DNA from 3 places in the Variovorax sp. GW821-FHT09B05 genome. Region 3 is predicted to be linked to each of the others. Evidence: predicted binding sites of a transcription regulator. Region 3 holds the regulator's gene; each other region holds the start of a gene.
What was found. The regulator HrcA, encoded in region 3, represses chaperone genes, less so after heat shock. The targets are predictions, from matches to a motif close to TTAGCACTCNNNNNNNNNGAGTGCTAA.
Positions count from the first base shown of each region.

Region 1: a site for HrcA is predicted at 2,386-2,412, ahead of rpoH (RNA polymerase sigma factor RpoH). Genes of this name have one in related genera too.
Region 2: a site for HrcA is predicted at 3,094-3,120, ahead of AC07RM_RS25455 (co-chaperone GroES). Genes of this name have one in related genera too.

Region 1 is NZ_JBWKPN010000019.1:25,940-30,418, reverse strand. It holds gene AC07RM_RS34580 (SCO family protein) at 1-487, shown strand, start outside; gene AC07RM_RS34575 (DNA alkylation repair protein) at 492-1,355, shown strand; gene rpoH (RNA polymerase sigma factor RpoH) at 1,416-2,357, opposite strand; gene AC07RM_RS34565 (Mpo1 family 2-hydroxy fatty acid dioxygenase) at 2,529-2,999, opposite strand; gene AC07RM_RS34560 (response regulator transcription factor) at 3,176-3,901, shown strand; gene AC07RM_RS34555 (sensor histidine kinase) at 3,912-4,479, shown strand, end outside.
Region 2 is NZ_JBWKPN010000010.1:226,195-230,673, reverse strand. It holds gene AC07RM_RS25470 (indolepyruvate ferredoxin oxidoreductase family protein) at 1-322, opposite strand, end outside; gene AC07RM_RS25465 (Lrp/AsnC family transcriptional regulator) at 414-932, shown strand; gene groL (chaperonin GroEL) at 1,034-2,686, opposite strand; gene AC07RM_RS25455 (co-chaperone GroES) at 2,716-3,006, opposite strand; gene AC07RM_RS25450 (ArsR/SmtB family transcription factor) at 3,212-3,538, shown strand; gene AC07RM_RS25445 (arsenic transporter) at 3,568-4,479, shown strand, end outside.
Region 3 is NZ_JBWKPN010000016.1:189,058-193,536, reverse strand. It holds gene recN (DNA repair protein RecN) at 1-545, opposite strand, end outside; gene AC07RM_RS32760 (NAD kinase) at 547-1,455, opposite strand; gene hrcA (heat-inducible transcriptional repressor HrcA) at 1,486-2,493, shown strand; tRNA gene AC07RM_RS32750 (tRNA-Ile) at 2,533-2,609, shown strand; tRNA gene AC07RM_RS32745 (tRNA-Arg) at 2,680-2,756, shown strand; gene greB (transcription elongation factor GreB) at 2,863-3,438, shown strand; gene AC07RM_RS32735 (RelA/SpoT family protein) at 3,466-4,479, opposite strand, start outside.

The DNA of each region.
Region 1 (4,479 bases), on a different contig from region 3:
CGCCGACTACGCGCGCGACTTCTCGCTCAAGGATGCCGACGGCAAGCTGCGCACCATGGCCGACTTCAAGGGCAAGGTGGTCGTGCTGTTCTTCGGCTACGCGCAGTGCCCCGACGTCTGCCCGACCACCATGACCGAGATGGCGCAGGTCAAGCAGCAGCTCGGCGCCGACGGCGACAAGCTGCAGGTGGTGTTCGTCACGGTCGACCCGGCACGCGATACGCCCGAGGTGATGAAGGCCTACATGGGCGCCTTCGACCCCAGCTTCGTCGCGCTGATCCCGACGGCCGACGAGTTGGCCGCCACGACCAAGGACTTCAAGGTCTACTACAAGAAGGTCGACGGCAAGACGCCCACCAGCTACTCGATGGACCACTCGGCCGCGAGCTTCGTCTACGACCCGCAGGGCCGGCTGCGGCTGTACGCGCGCTACGGCGCCGGCGTGCCGCCGATGGTGGCCGACATCAAGACCCTGCTGGCGGCCTGAGCCGATGGCGCCCGGCACGGAGGTCGCGAGCCTCGCCGCAGCGATCGAAGCGGTCGAGCACCTGAAGACGCGCAAGGGCGCGTTCCGCATCGCGCTGATCCCGCCCGAGGTGCTGCGCGCGCTCAACGACGGGCTGATCGAGACCGTCAACCTCAACGAATTCCTCGCACTCGAACTGCCGCAGCTGGCGCGCAGCGTGGCGGGCCACATCGGCATCGACGCGGCGAGCGAGCGGCTGGTCGACACGCTGGCGATGCTGAGTGCCTTCAAGCCGATGCAGCGGCACGGCCACATCGCGCGGGCGCTGTACGACCTCGCCGCGCTGCACGACGAACGCGACGCCGTTGCGCACCGGCTCGCCACGCATGCCAGCGACGTCGCGCGCTGCTGGGCGGCGCAGTGGGTCACGCTGTCGCAATTGCCGCTGGCCGGGCAGCTCGAGGCGGTGCGGCGCTTCGCGGCCGATCCGCATTTCGGCGTGCGCGAGATCGCCTGGATGGCGGTGCGCGATGCGGTCGTCGGCCGGCTCGACGAGGCGCTCGCGCTGCTGCAGCCGTGGGTGCGCGATGACGATCCGAACATCCGCCGCTTCGCGAGCGAACTCACGCGCCCGCGCGGCGTGTGGTGCGCGCAGATCGAGGCGCTGAAGGCCGAGCCCTGGCGCGCGTTGCCGCTGCTCGAACCCTTGCGCGCCGACGGCAGCCGCTACGTGCAGAACTCGGTCGCCAACTGGCTCAACGACGCGAGCAAGACGCAGGCGGAGTGGGTCGACGGCGTGTGCGCGCGCTGGGTGAAGGAGTCGAACACGCCCGAAACGCGCTACATCGCCAAGCGCGCGCTGCGCACCCTCGCCAAGACCTCGGGGTGATTCGCCCATGAAAAAGCCCGGCGCGGGGCCGGGCTCGTTCGAAGAGGCGGAAAAAGTCGATCAGGCGTAGTCGGCCAGCGCCTTCTTCATCTTCTTCATCGCGGCCACCTCGATCTGGCGGATGCGCTCGGCGCTCACGCCATAGACCGCGGCCAGGTCGTGCAGGGTCATGCCGCCCGAGCCGTCGTCGTTGACCTTGAGCCAACGCTCTTCCACGATGCGGCGGCTGCGCGCGTCGAGGGCCTCGAGCGCGGTCGCGATGCCGTCGCTCGACAGGCGGTCGCGCTGCTGCGATTCGAGCAGCGCGGTCGGTTCCTGCGTCGCGTCGGCCAGGTAGGCGATCGGGCCGAAGGCTTCCTCGCCGTCGTCGTTCGGGCTCGGGTCGAGCAGCACGTCGCCGCCCGAGAGCCGGGTTTCCATCTCGAGCACTTCCTCGGGCTTCACGTTCAGGCGCGCGGCCATCTGCGTCACCTCGTCGGCGCTCAGCGTTTCGCGGTGCGTGCCGGTGTCGGCCGCGGCCGAGTCGGCCTTGAAGCCCTGCTTCATCGAGCGCAGGTTGAAGAACAGCTTGCGCTGGGCCTTGGTCGTCGCGACCTTGACCATGCGCCAGTTCTTCAGGATGTACTCGTGAATCTCGGCCTTGATCCAGTGCATGGCGTAGCTCACCAGCCGCACGCCCTGGTCGGGGTCGAAACGCTTCACGGCCTTCATCAGGCCGACGTTGCCTTCCTGGATCAGGTCGCCGTGCGGCAGCCCGTAGCCCAGGTACTGGCGGGAGATGGACACCACGAGGCGCAGGTGCGAAAGGATCAGCGCACCGGCCGCTTCGAGGTCGTTGTGGTCGCGCAAACGGCGGGCGAAGCCCTGCTCTTCCTCGAGGGTGAGCAGCGGCAGGCGGTTGGCGGCCGAAATGTAAGCATCCAGGTTACCCAGCGGGGGCACCATCGACCAGGGGTTGGCGACGGCGAGCTGGTTGGCAGAGGCTCCAGACAGGGATGTCATCAGGGGAAACTCCTTCGTATTGGCCATATTAGCACTCGGTTAGAGGGAGTGCTAAGGCAAGGGTTCCCCTAAAGTCTCTATCGGGCCGATAGGCAAGGGCTGTCGGCCGGCGGCCCCGAAGCACCTCGGTCTTGTCCGACTTGCAGCCGGCAAAGCCCCGTAAGCGGGTACTTACCAGCGGATGCCCAGTTTCAGCAGCAGCTTGGACACCACGAACAGCGGCCCGACCCAGAGGTATTGGATGTCTTCGAAGAACGAAGGTTTCCGTCCCTCGATCTTGTGGCCGATGAACTGGAAGATCCAGGCCACCACGAAGATGGCGGCGGAAATCGGCAACACAAGGCTGCCCATGGCATGGACCAGCGCCAGCAGGATCGCGGTCTGGATGCCCATCGCGAGCAGGAAGACCGGCGAGCGCAGCGTCAGGTAGTAGAGGAGGCTGGCCAGCAGGAAGGCGTAGGCGGCCCAGGGGTGGATCGCGAAGATCAGCCCGACCAGGCTGACCATGATCGCGGGGATCGCGACGAAGTGGATCAGCTCGTTGGTCGGGTGCCGGTGGCTCTGTTCGTAGTGGGCCAGCAGGCGGTCGACCTTGCGGTCGCTGGCGACCTCGGGCGCGTGGGCGGTGGCGGTGTGCGGCATGGCATGTCTCCGTGGCTCGTGCGGGCCGTTCGTTGCGGCCCGCGATGGAATCCGCCGATGGTGCCCCGCGCCGGCTTCGCTGGCAAGTGCTATATAAACAATAGCATTACACCGGGCGGCCATCGCGGGGATCGCCATGACTTCCGGCACTGTCGCGCCCTGGGTGCACCGCTAAGATGCGGCGCGTGGCTCCGCTCGATCCCTCTTCCTCCTCCACTCCCCCGTCCTCGGCGGCGCAGGCCGGCATCGCGCCGCGCGGCCGCACCGCGATCCTGGTGGTCGACGACCACGACCTGCTGCGGCTCGGCGTCTGCGCGCTGGTCCAGGCCCAGGCGACCTCCTCGGGCGCCGCGATCGAGGTCTACGAGGCCGGCAACGTCGCCGACGCGCTCAAGCTCTACGAGGCGCACCAGGACGCCATCGGCCTGGTGCTGCTCGACCTCGCGCTGCCCGACACCCATGGCCTGAGCGGCCTGGCCGAGTTCCGCCTGCGCTACCCCGAGGCCCGCATCGTGGTGCTCTCGGGCACCGGCAACAGCACTCTGGCGCAGGGCGTGCTGGCGCTGGGCGCGAGCGCTTTCCTGCCCAAGTCGGCCGACCTCAAGGAAGTGGTGAGCTTCATCCGCGCCTGCGGCCTGCTCGACCCCGATGCCGCCCAGTCGCCGCCGCCGGCCGTGCCGAAGGCGCTCACCGGCTATGCAGAGTTCGCCCACGCCAGCGCCTGGCAGGAACTCACGCCGCGCCAGATGCAGGTGCTGCAGTGGGTGCTCGAGGGCAAGGCGAACAAGGAGATCGCCCAGCTCGCCAACCTGAGCGAAGGCACGGTGAAGAACCACGTGTCGACCATCCTGCTGCTGTTCGGCATGCGCTCGCGGGCCCAGTTGATCAGCACCCTGCATTGAACGGCGCGCGGTGCTGAACGACCCGGCCGCCGACGTCGTTCTCGGCCAGCGCGTGCTGCGCGAACACGTCGCCTCGGTCTACGACACCTACAGCGCCTCGACGCTGACCCACCTGTGCTTCGTGGCGGTGTTCGGCGCCATCCTCTACGCGCAGCTGCACGACCCGCGGCTGCTGTTCTGGATGGCCGGCATGGTGCTGGCCGACATCTACGTCTTCTTCACGCCGCGCTGGTACCCGGCGCGGCCGGCCGTCGAGAGCCCGTACTGGGCGCGCAAGATCTCGCGCCTGGTCACGCTGGTCAGCATGGTCACGGCCGTCGTGCCCTGGCTGGTCGTGCCGGCCGGCAACCTGCCGATGACCTCGCTGCTGATGGCGGTCATCGTCGGCAGCTGCGCGCGTGCCTCGCAGTCGCTGTGGCCGCTGAAGCCGGCGCTGTTCGGCTACACGCTGCCGATGTCGCTGGGCATGATCACCGCGCTGGCCTGGCAGGGCGACGGGCTGCACCTGTTCCTGGCCGCGGCCGGCGCGGCCTACCTGATGCTGACCCTGCACGCGGGCATCCGCCAGCACCGGCTCC
Region 2 (4,479 bases), on a different contig from region 3:
CCTCGTTGATGGCGGGCACGAAGCGCACGCCTTCCTGCTCGAAGCGGCTGCCGGCCTTCCAGATCGCCTGGTCGACCATGCCGAGCGGCGAGCCGCGGTAGCCGCTGACGAAGCCGCGGCTGTCGAGGCCGCGCGCGGCATCGCGCTGGCGCTGCATGCACAAGAGGCGCACCAGCGCCTGCGTGCCGGTGAGGAAGACCACGCCCGAGCTCGCCCAGAGGTTGTCGGCGAGCTGGTAGCCCGGACGGGCGAGGGTGGTCGTGGCGGCGGTTTCGGCGGCGCGGGTGGGGGCTGCGGCCGAAGAGAGGTCATTCGAATTCATTGCGAGATTGTTGTTCTCGCTCAGGAGGAATATTCTCTTGAATCACTACAGGGTGACCCTCAAATCAGGAATATCCATCTCAAAAATCGCCATGAACGACGAATTCATTCCTCTCGACCATCATTCGCTGCGCATCCTCGACGAACTGCAGCGCGACGCGCGCCAGACCGTGCAGCAGATCGCCGACGCGGTGGGGCTGTCGCCCACGCCGTGCTGGCGCCGCATCAAGGACATGGAGGCCAGCGGCGTGATCCGCGGCTACACGGTGATCGTCGACCGCGAGAAGGTGGGGCTGAACCTCGCGGCCGTGACCGAGGTGAACCTCGACCGCCACAGCGAGGCCAAGGTGCGCGACTTCGAACGTGCCGTGGCCGCGAGTCCGCAGGTGGTGCGCTGTGCCTCGGCCACCGGGCCGGCCGACTACATCCTCACGGTGCTGGTGCCCGACATCAAGCACTACGAGCAGTTCCTGCACACCACGCTGTTCGAGCAGGCCGGCGTGACGCACGTGCGCTCGGCGATCGTGCTGCGCGAGGTCAAGGCCGACGCGCCGCTGCCGATCGACATGGCGTCGACCGCGGCGGGGCCGCGGCGCAGGGCGCGCGGCTGAAGCGGCGCGCCCAAAGAAAAAGGCCGGGGCGAACCCCGGCCTTTTTTGTGTCTGAACGACCCGCCCGCCGAACGCCGAAGCGCTCGCCGGGCGAGAGGCAATTACATGCCCATGCCGCCCATGCCACCCATGCCGCCCATGTCGGGCATGCCGCCGCCGGCAGGAGCGTCGTCCTTCGGAGCGTCAGCCACCATGGCTTCGGTCGTCAGCAGCAGCGAGGCCACCGAAGCGGCGTTCTGCAGCGCGGTGCGGGTCACCTTGGTCGGGTCCAGGATGCCCAGCTCGAGCATGTCGCCGTACGAGTCGTTGGCGGCATTGAAGCCGTAGTTGCCCTTGCCGGCCAGCACCGCGTTCACCACCACCGAGGCTTCGCCGCCGGCGTTGTTCACGATTTCGCGCAGGGGGGCTTCGATGGCCTTCAGGACCAGCTTGATGCCGGCGTCCTGATCGGCGTTGTCGCCCTTCACGCGGTCGCCCACGGCTTGCTTGGCGCGCAGCAGGGCCACGCCACCACCGGCAACCACGCCTTCTTCCACTGCAGCGCGGGTGGCGTGCAGGGCGTCTTCGACGCGAGCCTTCTTTTCCTTCATTTCGACTTCGGTGGCAGCGCCGACCTTGATCACTGCAACGCCGCCGGCCAGCTTGGCCACGCGCTCTTGCAGCTTTTCACGGTCGTAGTCGCTGGTCGCTTCCTCGATCTGCACGCGCACTTGCTTCACGCGGGCTTCGATGTCGGCAGCAGCGCCCGAACCGTCGATGATGATGGTGTTTTCCTTGCCCACTTCGATGCGCTTGGCTTGACCCAGGTCGGCCAGCGTCACCTTCTCGAGGGTCAGGCCGACTTCTTCGGCGATGACCTTGCCGCCCGTCAGGATGGCGATGTCTTCGAGCATGGCCTTGCGGCGGTCGCCGAAGCCAGGCGCCTTGACGGCCACGACCTTCAGGATGCCGCGGATCGTGTTCACGACCAGCGTCGCCAGGGCTTCGCCCTCGACTTCTTCGGCAATGATCAGCAGCGGACGACCGGCCTTGGCGACTTGTTCCAGCGTGGGGAGCAGGTCACGGATGTTGCTGATCTTCTTGTCGAACAGCAGCACGAAGGGGTTGTCGAGCAGCGCCGATTGCTTCTCGGGGTTGTTGATGAAGTAGGGCGACAGGTAGCCGCGGTCGAATTGCATGCCTTCGACGACGTCCAGTTCGCTGTCCAGCGACTTGCCGTCTTCGACGGTGATCACGCCTTCCTTGCCGACCTTGTCCATCGCGTCGGCGATGAGCTTGCCGATGGTTTCGTCGCTGTTGGCCGAGATCGAGCCGACTTGAGCGATTTCCTTCGACGTGGTGGTGGGCTTCGAAGCCTTCTTCAGCTCTTCGACCAGGGCCGTCACGGCCTTGTCGATGCCGCGCTTCAGGTCCATCGGGTTGATGCCGGCGGCCACGTACTTGAAGCCTTCGCGAACGATGGCTTGTGCCAGCACGGTCGCGGTGGTGGTGCCGTCACCGGCGTTGTCCGAAGTCTTGGAAGCCACTTCCTTCACGAGCTGGGCGCCCATGTTCTGCAGCTTGTCCTTGAGTTCGATTTCCTTGGCGACCGACACACCGTCCTTGGTCACGGTGGGGGCGCCGAACGAGCGCTCGAGCACCACGTTGCGGCCCTTGGGGCCCAGGGTCACTTTGACCGCGTTGGCCAGGATGTTCACACCCTCGACCATGCGTGCGCGGGCTTCTCCGCCGAAGACGACGTCTTTTGCTGCCATGTTTGTTTACTCCGAATGGGATGGGTGGATTACTTCTCGACGACCGCGAACAGGTCGTCTTCCTTCATGACGAGCAGCTCGTCGCCATCGACCTTGACGGTCTGGCCGCTGTACTTGCCGAACAGGACGCGGTCGCCGACCTTCACGGTCAGGGCCGACAGGTCGCCCTTGTCATTGCGCTTGCCCGGGCCCACGGCCAGGACTTCACCCTGATCGGGCTTCTCGGCGGCGGCGTCGGGGATGACGATGCCCGAGGCAGTCTTGGTTTCGCTGTCGATACGCTTGACGATCACGCGATCGGCCAAAGGACGAAGTTTCATTGCATCTCCTGGATAAGAAACTGGGTGGTGGTTTTTTGGGCGCCCATCCGGCAGGACCGGTTGCCCGTCGACTGGAGGCGAGGCTTGTTAGCACTCAACCACAGCGAGTGCTAATCATAAGGGCAATCGCCGGGGTTTCAAGCGCCGGGGCGGGTTGCGCGGGAAGTCGGTTGCCACGATTCAATATTTCAACGATGATTGAAATATGGAAGAAGAAGCCGTCATCCGTTCCCTCATGGCCCTCGCGCAGAGCGTGCGCCTGCGTGTGTTTCGCGCGCTGGTCGTGGCCGGCCCGCAGGGCATGACGCCCGGCGCGCTGACCGAAACGCTGGGCGTTCCGGCCACGGGCCTGTCGTTCCATCTCAAGGAGCTGGGCCGCGCGGGCCTGGTGTCGCAGGAGCGGCAGGGGCGCCACCTGATCTACCGCGCCTCGTTCGACCAGATGAACGGGCTGCTGGCCTATCTGAGCGAGAACTGCTGCCAGGGGCAGCCCTGCGAAGTCGATGCGCAAGGCGCGTCCTGCGACTGCTGACGGTCGGCGCCGCAGCGTTTCCTCGCCCCATGCTCACCGCCGTTCTCATTTTTCTCGCGACCCTGGTGCTCGTCATCTGGCAGCCGCGCGGCCTCGGCATCGGATGGAGCGCCGCGCTGGGCGCGCTGGTGGCGCTGGCCCTCGGCGTGGTGCATCTGCCCGACGTCGTGCGGGTCTGGCAGATCGTCTGGAATGCCACCGGGACCTTCATCGCCGTGATCGTCATCAGCCTGCTGCTCGACGAGGCCGGCTTCTTCGAATGGGCCGCGCTGCACGTCGCGCGCTGGGGCGGCGGCAGCGGCGGCCGGCTGTTCGCCTTCATCGTGCTGCTCGGTGCGGCCGTCTCGGCGCTGTTCGCCAACGACGGCGCCGCGCTGATCCTCACGCCGATCGTGATGGCCATGCTGGTGGCGCTGGGCTTCACGCCGGCCACCACACTGGCTTTCGTGATGGCGGCCGGCTTCATCGCCGACACCGCGAGCCTGCCGCTGATCGTCTCGAACCTCGTCAACATCGTCTCGGCCGACTTCTTCGGGATCGGCTTCAACGCCTATGCGGCGGTGATGGTGCCGGTCAACCTTGCGGCGGTGGCAGCCAGCCTGCTGGCCTTGCTCCTTTATTTCCGTCGCGACATTCCCGCGCGCTACGACGCCAGCCGCTTGAAGCGCCCGGCCGATGCCATCCGCGACCCGGCCACCTTTCGCGCGGGCTGGGTCGTGCTGGTGCTGCTGCTCGTCGGCTTCTTCGGCCTCGAGCCATTGGGCGTGCCGGTCAGCGCCGTGGCGGCCGTTGGCGCGCTGCTGCTGCTGGCCGTGGCGGCCCGCGGGGAGGTCATCGCCACGCGCAAGGTGCTGCGCGGCGCGCCCTGGCAGATCGTCGTGTTCTCGCTGGGCATGTACCTGGTGGTCTACGGGCTGCGCAATGCCGGCCTGACCGAGCAG
Region 3 (4,479 bases):
CGCTGCAGCGAATCCTGCGTGCCGCGCGCACGCTCGAGCGCGGACAGCGCCTGGCGCCAGCCCTGCCAGGCGGCGTCGAGCGCATCGGTGCGCACGCCGGCGTAGGCATCGAGCAGGCCGCGCACCGCGTCGGGCCGCGTGAGGCTCTGCCAGGCGTGCTGGCCATGGATGTCGAGCAGCCGGTCGCCGATGTCGCGCAGCTGCGTCGCGGTGGCGGGGCTGCCGTTGATCCAGCCGCGGCTGCGGCCCTGCAGGTCGACGGTGCGGCGCAGCAGCAGGGCATCGCCCGCCTCGAAGCCGCCTTCGTCGAGCCAGGCCACGAAGGCCGGGTCGTTGTCGAACTCCGCGCTCACGTCGAGCCGCTCGGCGCCTTCGCGCACCGCGCCCGCATCGGCACGGTTGCCGAGCGCGAGCTGCAGCGCGTCGATCAGGATGGATTTGCCCGCGCCGGTTTCGCCGGTCAGCACCGTGAAGCCGTCGGACAGGTCGATCTCCAGGGATCGCACGATCACGAAATCGCGCAGTGCGATGCGTCTGAGCGCCATCTCAGGAACCTCCTTCGTTCCAATGCAGTTTCTTGCGCAGGGTGTCGAAATAGCTCCAGCCGCGCGGATGCAGGAAGCGCACCCGGAAATCGGAGCGGCGCACCACCACGCGGTCGCCGATCGCGAGCGAGGCCAGCGATTGCATGTCGAAATTCGCGCTGGCATCGCGCCCGCCCACGAGCTCGATCACGATCTCGTCGGCGTCGGGCAGCAGCACCGGGCGGTTCGACAGCGTGTGCGGCGCGATCGGCACCAGCACCCAGCCCGGCACCGCCGGATGCAGCAGCGGCCCGCCGGCCGACAGCGCATAGGCCGTCGAACCCGTGGGCGACGCGATGATCAGGCCGTCGGCGCGCTGGTTGGCTACGAAATGCTTGCCCACCGATACCCGCAGCTCGACCATGCCCGAGGTCGCGCCGCGGTTGACCACCACGTCGTTCATCGCGAGCGCATCGAACACCACGGCGCCGTCGCGCATCACCTGCGCGTGCATCAGGCTGCGGTGGTCTTCCTCGTATTCGCCGGCCAGCATCGGGATCAGCGTGGCCTGGAAGTTGTCGAGCGGGATGTCGGTGATGAAGCCGAGCCGGCCTCGGTTGATGCCGATCAGCGGGATGCCGAAGGCCGCGAGCTGCCGGCCGATGCCGAGCATGGTGCCGTCGCCGCCGACCACCAGGCCGAGGTCGCACTGCTGGCCGATCTGCTCGACCGTGAGGGCTTCGTAGCGGTCGCCGGTGGGCAGGGCCTGGGCCGGTTCGTCGTCGCCGCGCGGCTGTTCGACGTAGACCTTGCAGCCCTGGGATTCGAGAAAACTCGCGATGCCCTCCATCACGCTGTCGCGCTCGCCGCACCGGGCTCCGGAAGCCTGGTATTTGCCGATCAGCGCGACGTGACGAAAGGGAGAGGTCATGGCTACAAATTACAACACTAAAATCTTGCAATGCTGGACGACCGCGCCAAGTTGCTGCTCAAGACGCTCGTCGAGCGCTACATCGCCGAAGGCCAGCCTGTCGGCTCGCGAACGCTCTCGCGCTCCTCGGGCCTGGACCTCTCGCCCGCGACCATCCGCAACGTCATGTCGGACCTCGAGTCGCTCGGGCTGATCGCCAGTCCGCACACCTCGGCCGGCCGCGTGCCCACGGCGCGCGGCTACAGGCTTTTCGTCGACACCATGCTCACCGCGCAGCGCGAGCACCTGGCCGCGCCGAGCCTCGCGCCCGACCAGCCGCAGCGCGTGATCGCCAACGCGGCGCACCTGCTGTCGAACCTCTCGCAGTTCGTCGGCGTGGTGATGGCGCCACGGCGCTCGTCGGTGTTCAAGCAGATCGAGTTCCTGCGCCTGTCGGACCGCCGGCTGCTGGTGATCATCGTCTCGCCCGAAGGCGACGTGCAGAACCGCGTGATATTTCCGGAGGCCGACTATTCGCAGTCGCAGCTGGTCGAGGCCGCGAACTACATCAACGCCCACTACGCGGGCCTGACGATCGAGCAGGTGCGCGACCGGCTGCAGTCCGAGGTCGACACGCTGCGCGGCGAGATCGCGGCGCTGATGCAGGCGGCCGTGAAGGTCAGTTCTGACGTGCTGAGCGAATCGCAGGAGGACGACGTCGTGATCTCGGGCGAGCGCAACCTGCTCGCGGTCAGCGACTTCTCGAGTGACATGGGGCAGTTGCGCCGCGCCTTCGAGCTCTTCGAGCAGAAGGCGCAGCTGATGCGGCTGCTCGACGTGTCGAGCAAGGCCGAGGGCGTGCGCATTTTCATCGGCGGCGAGAGCCAGGTGGTGCCGGTCGAGGAGCTGTCCATTGTCAGCGCCAACTACGAGGTCGACGGCCAGGTCGTGGGCACGCTCGGCGTGATCGGCCCGACGCGCATGCCCTACGAGCGCATGATCCAGATCGTCGACATCACTTCCAAGCTGGTCAGCAACGCGCTGAGCCACCGCAAGTAGCAAGGCGCCTTTTCGGCGCGAATAGAATCGAGCCCACGTGGGCCGTTAGCTCAGTTGGTTAGAGCAGCGGACTCATAATCCGTTGGTCGATGGTTCAAGCCCATCACGGCCTACCACCCGTATTTTTGAGATTTGTTTCGACGGATCGAAAAGGCCTCAAAAATACATGCTATGATAGCAAGCTGTGCGGCTGTAGCTCAGTTGGATAGAGTACTTGGCTACGAACCAAGGGGTCGTGGGTTCAATTCCTGCCAGCCGCACCACTCTTCAAGGGTCAACTCGGAAACGAGTTGACCCTTTTCTTTTGGGTACGAGGCTCGTCCGCGCAGGGCGGACGCCACGCTTCTCTTCGATCTCCGGAGGCGTCGCTTGAACAAGGCATTCACCAAGGAAACCGATTCCGACGCGGACGACGACGGTGCGGACGGCGCGATGCCGCCGCTGCCCGCGGGCGGCAAGAACTACATCACCCCCGCCGGCTATGCGCGGCTGCGGACCGAGCTGCTGCAGCTGATGGACGAGGAGCGGCCCAAGGTGGTCGAGGCCGTGCACTGGGCCGCCAAGAATGGCGATCGCTCGGAGAACGGCGACTACCTCTACGGCAAGAAGCGGCTGCGCGAGATCGACCGCCGCATCCGCTTCCTCACCAAGCGCCTCGAGATCGCCGAGGTGACCGATCCCTCGGTGCACCACGGCAGCGACCAGGTCTTCTTCGGCGCCACGGTGCGCTATGCGGACGAGAACGGCGACGAGCGCAGCGTGACGATCCTCGGCATCGACGAGGCCGACAGCGCGCAGTCGCAGGTCAGCTGGATCTCACCGATCGCGCGGGCGCTGCTGAAGGCGCGGGAGGGCGATGTGGTGAAGCTCGTCACGCCGGGCGGCACGCACGAGGTCGAGCTGCTGTCGGTCGTCTATCCGGCGCCGGCGCCGGGCGCCGCATAGAGGCTGCGCCGCGGGCGCGGCGCGGACTCAGGACGCGGGAACGGTGCGCGCCGCGGACAGCACCGAGGTGGTCCGGCGCACCGAGCGCAGCACCGCGTCCAGATGCGAGCGGTCGCGTACCGCGATCACGAAGCGCAGATCGGTGGAATCCTGCGGCGTCTCGTCGGCCATCTCGACGTGGGTGATGTCGGCTTCGGCGTCGGCCAGCGTCGCGGCCACGCGCGCCAGCACGCCCTTGTCGTTGCGCACGGTGATGATCACGCCGGTTTCGAAGGCGCGCGTCGGTTCGTCGGCCCACTCGACCGCGAAGAAGCGTTCGCTGTCCTTGTGGCGCAGGCGCTGGCCCACGCCGCAGGCCTCGGTGTGCACCACCAGGCCTTCGCCGTGGCCGAGGTAGCCCACGATCGGGTCGCCCGGGATCGGGCGGCAGCACAGCGCGAAGCGCACCGAGGAGTTCTCGCTGCCGTCGAGCGTGACGGCGCCCTGCGAGATGGTTTCGTGCGAGATGAAGCGCTCGCGGCTCAGCAGCAGCGCGTCGGGACGCTCGCCGAGCTCGGCCATGAGCGCCATCAGCCGCTTGGCCACGATGCTCGCGATGCGCTTGCCCAGGCCGATGTCGGTCAGCAGCTCGGCGCGCGTGCGGTTGCCGGTGAAGCGCAGCAGCTTTTCCCACAGCGGCTGGTGCTCCGCATCGTCCTCGGGCAGCTTGCTCAGGCCTTCGGCGCGCAGGGCCTGCGCCAGCAGCTTCTCGCCCAGGCCTTCGGATTCGGCATGGGCCAGGGTCTTGAGGTAGTGGCGGATCTTCGAGCGCGCACGGCCGGTCCGCACGAAGCCGAGCCAGGCCGGGTTGGGTGTGGACACCGGCGCGGTGATCACCTCGACCACGTCGCCGTTCTTGAGCTCGGTGCGCAGCGGCACCTGGTCGCCGTTGATGCGCGCGGCCGAGGTGTGGTCGCCGATGTTGCTGTGGATCGCGTAGGCGAAGTCGACCACGGTCGCGCCGCGCGGCAGCGCCATGATCTGGCTCTTGGGCGTGAAGAC